Regions from separate parts of the Isachenkonia alkalipeptolytica genome, predicted to be linked through region 1. Evidence: riboswitches for the same ligand, from Rfam matches in the RefSeq annotation. Region 1 holds a riboswitch; the other holds the start of a gene.
What was found. A riboswitch is a leader RNA that binds a small molecule or an ion and turns the genes downstream of it on or off. The one in region 1 is predicted to bind FMN.

Region 1 (3,392 bases):
AAATCGGAGGCACCCAGGAGGAAGAGGCGGCCCGGTGGATTAAGGCGCATATGAATAAGCCTGTGGCCGGCTTTATCAGCGGGGTCACCGCCCCTTCCGGGAAGCGCATGGGACATGCCGGGGCCATTATCTCCGGAGGAAAGGGCACCGCCGAGGAAAAAATCAACGTGATGAAAGCTTCCGGGATTGCGGTGGCGGATACACCCTCCACCATGGGAAAGACCTTGGTGAGCCTTATGGAAAGTCAAAAGTAATGTAAAAACTGCCTCTGAGTAAGGGGCGGTTTTTTTATAGAACAGCCCTCGAGTTTCCCCGGTGCTTCCGTCGAAAAAAGGAAGGGATGGTAACGATGGAAGGAAATCTGTTATAATAGAAAGGGAAAGGTCTTATACAGGAAAGTGGGAATACAGCAGTTCCTAGAGAGAACAGGTGATAAACGATGAAAAGTCCGGAAAACAAAGCCTTTGAACTGGGGGTAAGGTATTTATCCTACCGCAATCGCAGCGAAAAGGAAATCAGGGATTACCTGATGAAAAAAGAGTTTGATGAGGCATCGATTGAAAAAGCCCTAAAAAAGCTACAGTACTACGGGTATCAGAACGATGAGACCTTCGTCAAAGAGATCATTCGTCAAAAGGGAGAGGGGGCCGGGAAAGGCCGGGGCTTTATTAAAAACCACCTGAAGGATAAAGGGGTGGAGGAGGCTCTGATTGAAAAAGGGTTAAGAGAATATTATCCTCCGGAGCTGGAACGGGAGATCGCTCTTACCCAAAGCATGAAGTTTTTCAAGAGCAAAGAAAAACTCCCCTTAAACCAAATCAAATCCAAACTTTCCCAGCGACTGGCTTCCAGGGGGTTCTCCTTTGAAATTATAAAAACCTGTCTCGATGATCTCTCCGGGAGTCCGGAAGTCCAAAACATCATGAAGGCCCAGGAAAACGTACATTTTGAAAAAGCTCTGATAGAAGGGGAAAAAGCCCGGGAAAAGGCAAAGAAGAAGTACAAAAATGATTACCAGATCTATGGAAAGGTCTATGAGACCCTGGTAAGAAAAGGCTTTGACAGAGAGATGATTCAGCAGGTGATGGAGGGCTTAAAGAAATAAGGGATAAAAAATATTGACAGGGAGAAAAACTAGTGATATATTTAAGAAAATTTCATAACAATCTTCAGGGCAGGGTGTGATTCCCGACCGGCGGTAAAGTCCGCGAGCCACAGTGTGGTTGATTTGGTGCAACTCCAAAACCGACAGTAAAGTCTGGATGGAAGAAGAAGAGGATGGAACGGAACTCCTTTACAAGGGAGGGCCGATTTCAATTGTTTGGGAATGAAATTCCTGTAAAAACCACGTACCTGGAGATCCAATCTTCAGGTTTTTTTATGCAATAAAATGAGGGAATAAAAAGAATTCAAAAAAATGAAAAAGATTGTAGGAATTATGGGGAATCAAGGGTATAAAGGTAAAAGACAGGAAAACAAATCTTTATTTGAGGACGTGATGCAATCAATGGATCAACAAGATCAACAAGAACAACAAGAACAACAAGAACAACGAGATCAACAATACATGAGACAGGCCATGGAACTGGCAGAAAAGGCCCGGGGAAGAACCAGTCCCAATCCCTTAGTGGGCGCGTTGATTGTAAAAGAGGGGAAGGTGATCGGTAAGGGGTATCATAAAAAACACGGGGACCACCACGCCGAGGTCAATGCTTTTAACTCCACAAAGGAAAAGGCTGAAGGCGCCACCCTGTATGTAACCTTAGAACCCTGCTTTCATTACGGCAATACCCCCCCTTGCGTGGACCGGGTGATCGAGGAGGGAATCCGCCGGGTGGTCATCGGCCTGAAGGATCCCAATCCCCTGGTGGGAGGCAAAAGCATTGAAAAATTAAAAAAACGGGGCATTGAAGTTCGGGAAGGAGTTCTTGAAGAGGTATTGAAAGAACAAAACCGGATTTTCTTGGAATATATCCAAACCCAAAAACCCTACACCGTAATAAAGACCGCCATGAGTCTTGACGGTAAGATTGCTACATCCTCGGGAGAATCCCAGTGGATTACCGGAGAAAAGGCACGGGCATACGTGCATACCCTCCGGGATCAGATGTCGGGGATCATGGTGGGGGTGGGTACCGTTATTGAAGATGACCCTTCCTTAACTACCCGGCTCCAAGACCAAAAGGGCAAGGATCCCCATCGAATTGTTGTGGACACCCGGGGGCGCATTCCCCTTACAGCAAAGATTTTACACCTGGACTCTGAAGCGAAGACCATCATTGCCTCCACGGAGCTGATGGAAGAGGATAAGAAAAAGGCCCTGGAAGACCTTGGGGCAACGGTGCTGATGAGTCCCATCAAGAATGAACGGGTGGACTTAAAGCATCTCTTTGATAAGCTGGGGGAACAAAAAATTGACAGTGTCCTTGTGGAAGGGGGCGCCACTTTGAACTTCAGTTTAGTGGAAGAAGCCCTAGTGCACCGGATCATAAGCTTTATCGCTCCGAAGATCATCGGAGGGGAAAGCGCGAAAACCCCGATCGGAGGCCGAGGAATTCTTCGGATGGAAGATGTAATTACCTTAAATAACCTGCAGTATAAACACTTTGGTCAGGACCTGATGATCCAGGGAGACATCCGGTGAAAAATATCATCAGGAACACGGCACAGAGAATGTAAACTAAAGCCCGTGAAAATCGAAAGTTGAAGGCGGTGAAAATATGTTCACAGGAATTATTGAAGAGCTGGGAAGTTTGCTTTCCATAAAAAAAGGAGGAGAGGCTTTTCAGCTGAATGTAAAAGCAAACAAAGTCCTGGGAGACGTGAAGTTGGGAGACAGCATCAATACCAACGGCGTGTGTCTTACCGTGGTGGATTTCAGTCGGGACCGCTTCCGAGCCGATGTGATGCCCGAAACCTTAAGGAAAAGTAATTTAGGGGATTTGCAAATTGGAGATGCGGTTAATTTAGAACGAGCCATGGCCATCGGGGACCGCTTTGGAGGCCATATGGTCTCCGGACACATTGACGGCATGGGGAAAATTTCTAAGTACCGTAAAGAGAAAAATGCCACATGGATTCGAATAGACTGTGATAAAAGTCTGCTGCGGTATATAGTGCCCAAAGGCTCCATTGCCATTGACGGCACCAGTCTTACGGTGGCGACGGTGGATCATAAAGGTTTTGAAGTTTCCATTATCCCTCTGACCGGAGAGGAAACCACCTTATTGAGAAAGCCTCTGGGAGCCATGGTCAATTTAGAATGTGATATGGTAGGAAAGTATATTGAGAAATTCATGAGTACTTCGAAAGAGGCATCCCCGGCGGAGGGAGAAGCATCGAATAAGCCTTCAGGAACCAAGAATGAAGGGTTGACCCTAGAACGTCTTAAA
Region 2 (3,392 bases), on a different contig from region 1:
GACTGGCAATAGCCAACTGAAATAAGTTTTTCAACTGGAAGTTTCGTCGTAGCAGCACAATTTGAAGCACTACATAAAAGGAAAAGACAATGGTGCTAAGAAGCCCCACATCCATGTTAAAAACAAGACTTAAGGCGTAGGGGAAAGAAGATACCGGGGAGACTCCCAGCCCCGACTTAATGGAAAAGGCCACACCCATGGCCAGCAAAAATAAGCCGGAGATATAAATTAGCAATCGGCGGGCCCATACTTCGGCACTTACCTTCTTTTTGGTTTTTATAGGAAACTCTTTTTTTGTATCGCTTTCTGCAGCCTTGATCATAGAATTTCTTCCTTTCTTTATTCATTAATTTTTATAATTGCATCCTAATAACGTAAATTTCCATTACTATTATAACAGATATTTCATGGTGCTGCCAAAAAACCGAAGGGAAATAAGGACAAAAAGTGTACCAGGGGGTCGGACCCTGTGGTACAAAAAAAGTGTACCACAAGGTCCGACCCCCTGGTACATTTTTGCGGATATTTTGATATCCGAAATACTTCTTGTAATAATCCTCCGAATCATATAAAATAATTAATATGATGACAAAAGATTTATATAATTCTAACTAAAAGGAGAGATTAACCTATGATTTTAATTCAAAATGCAAAGGTCTTCACCATGGAAGGCGACGTTCTCGAAAAAGGGGACGTTCTGGTAAAGGATGGGAAAGTACAGGAAGTGGGAGAGAACCTGGATGCTCCGGATGGGGCAAAAGTAATTGACGGAGAAGGAAAAATACTGATGCCGGGAATGATCGACGCCCACTCCCATTTAGGTTTATTTGAAGACGCCATCGGTTTTGAGGGCAACGATGTGAATGAAATGACAGATCCTTCGACGCCCCACCTACGGGCCATTGACGGGATCAATCCCATGGATAAAACCTTTAAGGATGCGGTAATGGGAGGGATTACCTCCACGGCTACCGGTCCCGGGAGTGCCAATGTCATTGGGGGACAATTTGCGGTGATTAAGACCCACGGAGACTACATCGATGATATGATCATAGAAGAGTATAATGCCATGAAAATTGCCTTCGGAGAAAATCCAAAGCGGGTATATGCGGAGAAGAAAACCTCTCCCATGACTCGAATGGCCACGGCAGCGGTTCTTCGGGAAAACCTTCTGAAGGCGAAGTCTTACAGAGAGAAAAAGGAAGAGGCGGGACTGGACAAGACAAAACTGCCGGCCTTTGATATGAAAATGGAAGCCCTGTTACCGGTTCTGGAGCGAAAGGTGCCCTTAAAAGCCCATGCTCATCGAGCCGACGACATTTTAACGGCGATTCGAATTGCTAAGGAATTTAACACGAAGATTACATTGGAACATTGCACGGAAGGGCATCTGATTGCAGATGTGATCAAAAAAGAAGAACTCACCGCGGTGGTTGGACCGAGCTTTGGCCACAACACCAAGTTTGAGCTGAAAAACAAAACCTTTGAAACCCCGGGGATTCTTAACCGGGCAGGGGTGAAGGTTGCCATTATGACGGACCATCCCGTAATTCCAATCGAAAGCCTTCCCATGGCTGCAGCCCTGGCGGTAAAATCCGGTATGGATGAGCTGGAAGCATTGAAATCCATCACCATTTATCCCGCGGAAATTTTAGGCATGGACAGCCGTTTGGGTAGTATCAAAGCCGGAAAAGACGCGGACTTGGTACTTTGGGATAAAAATCCCTTGGATATTCAGGCGAAGGTGGCCGTAACGATTATCGACGGTGAAGTGGTATACGAAGGGTAAAAGGCTATAAAGAACCTTCCAAAACGGCTTCTTTTGCGGGGAAATCCTGCTTTTGAAGCCGTTGTTTTTTTCAAGCAATAATAATTATCAAAAAACCCTTGCAAAACTCCACGGTTCTCGTTATAATAAAATTGTAACAAAGTTGAATAATGATTTATTCTTCGGGGCAGGGTGAAATTCCCGACCGGCGGTGACAGTCCGCGAATCGATTGATCAATCGATGGAATCGGTGTAATTCCGATACCGACAGTAGAGTCTGGATGGGAGAAGAGGAAGATGCTTTTAGGCTGCTTAAAGTCGCCTAATTGCAGAAGTCGAACCCATTTCCGAAGAGATTTTCTCTTCGGATTTTTTAATTACCGACCACTTCCTTCAGATCCCTCTTTAAAAAAATTTAAGGAGGAATACAACAATGGAAAACACAGAAAGACAAAAAACCTTAGGCTTTAAGGCAACCCTATCTTCAACCAACAGCATGGTGAAAATGGCCATACTTTCGGTTATGGCTTATGTGCTGATGATTATCGATTTTCCCATACCGATCTTTCCTGCATTTTTAAAACTTGACTTAAGCGATGTGCCGGCACTGATCGGGGGATTTGCCCTAGGTCCTGTTGCAGGGGTGATCATTCAAATGGTCAAGGCATTTCTGCACTTTATGACCAACTCCAGTACCGGAGGGGTTGGAAGTTTCGCAAACTTCCTTGTGGGATCAGCCTTAGTGTTTCCCGCAGCCTATATCTATCACATGAATAAAACCCGAAAGAACGCAATGATCGGTATTGTGGTAGGAGCCATATCCATGGCGATTGTGGGTGCGATTGCGAATATCTATATTTTAATTCCTTTCTACGCCAACTTTATGCCCATCGATGCCATCGTAGAAATGGGTACTGCGGTAAACTCCAGGATCGTGGATGTACCAACCCTAGTGCTATACGGTGTTACCCCTTTCAACCTGTTTAAAGGGATCATTATCGGTGCTGTAACGATGCTGATATACAAAAATATTGCTCCCTTATTAAAGAGCAAATAGGAAAGTTAAAGGTAAGATAGGAAAAATATCGAAAGCTTAGGAAATCGCAACAGGTCTCCTGGGCTTTTTTGCTTTTTGAAGCAAATTAGGCGTGGCAAACCCGGCGGTAGCGTGGCAGGCCTTATGGCAGTGTGATAAACTGGCGGTAGCGTGCAGGCCTTTTGGCAGCGTGATAAAACCGGCGGCAACGTGACAAATCTCACCGTATCCAGGCCGTCTCCATCGAACCCGGTTCTTTCCCGGCGGATTTTAATAAAAAAATCCTTGCCTTCTTATGGGTTAAAAAGTAATATGTAAATATATTGTTAAAAATTTGTTTAACTTTAATTTGATGGGATATGTATATTTCTAACAGGGGAATACCGGGGGGCATCTCAACAAGTGAAAAAAGTCGCCGCGGATTCTGATGACTGCAGTCAGGGGCGGTTCACTAACGGGTGTTCGCTTGTATAGGAAAGGAGAGGGTACCATGTGTGGACGTTATCATTTTGAACCCGGGGATTTTCAGGATCTCCTATCGGTGATTAAAGATGTGGAAGAAAGACTGAAGGTCGGGGAAATATTTCC

Region 2: it holds a riboswitch for FMN, as region 1 does, so the genes downstream of both, ISALK_RS12940 (ECF transporter S component) here and ribD (bifunctional diaminohydroxyphosphoribosylaminopyrimidine deaminase/5-amino-6-(5-phosphoribosylamino)uracil reductase RibD) in region 1, are expected to answer to the same signal.

Annotation. Positions count from the first base shown of each region.
Region 1 is NZ_SUMG01000005.1:71,083-74,474, reverse strand. Features, by position in the region: gene sucD (succinate--CoA ligase subunit alpha) at 1-254, shown strand, start outside; gene ISALK_RS05825 (regulatory protein RecX) at 440-1,105, shown strand; FMN riboswitch at 1,162-1,278, shown strand; gene ribD (bifunctional diaminohydroxyphosphoribosylaminopyrimidine deaminase/5-amino-6-(5-phosphoribosylamino)uracil reductase RibD) at 1,418-2,644, shown strand; gene ribE (riboflavin synthase) at 2,721-3,392, shown strand, end outside.
Region 2 is NZ_SUMG01000023.1:7,612-11,003, reverse strand. Features, by position in the region: gene ISALK_RS12950 (YczE/YyaS/YitT family protein) at 1-322, opposite strand, end outside; gene ISALK_RS12945 (amidohydrolase) at 632-1,789, shown strand; FMN riboswitch at 1,943-2,065, shown strand; gene ISALK_RS12940 (ECF transporter S component) at 2,202-2,825, shown strand; gene ISALK_RS12935 (SOS response-associated peptidase) at 3,295-3,392, shown strand, end outside.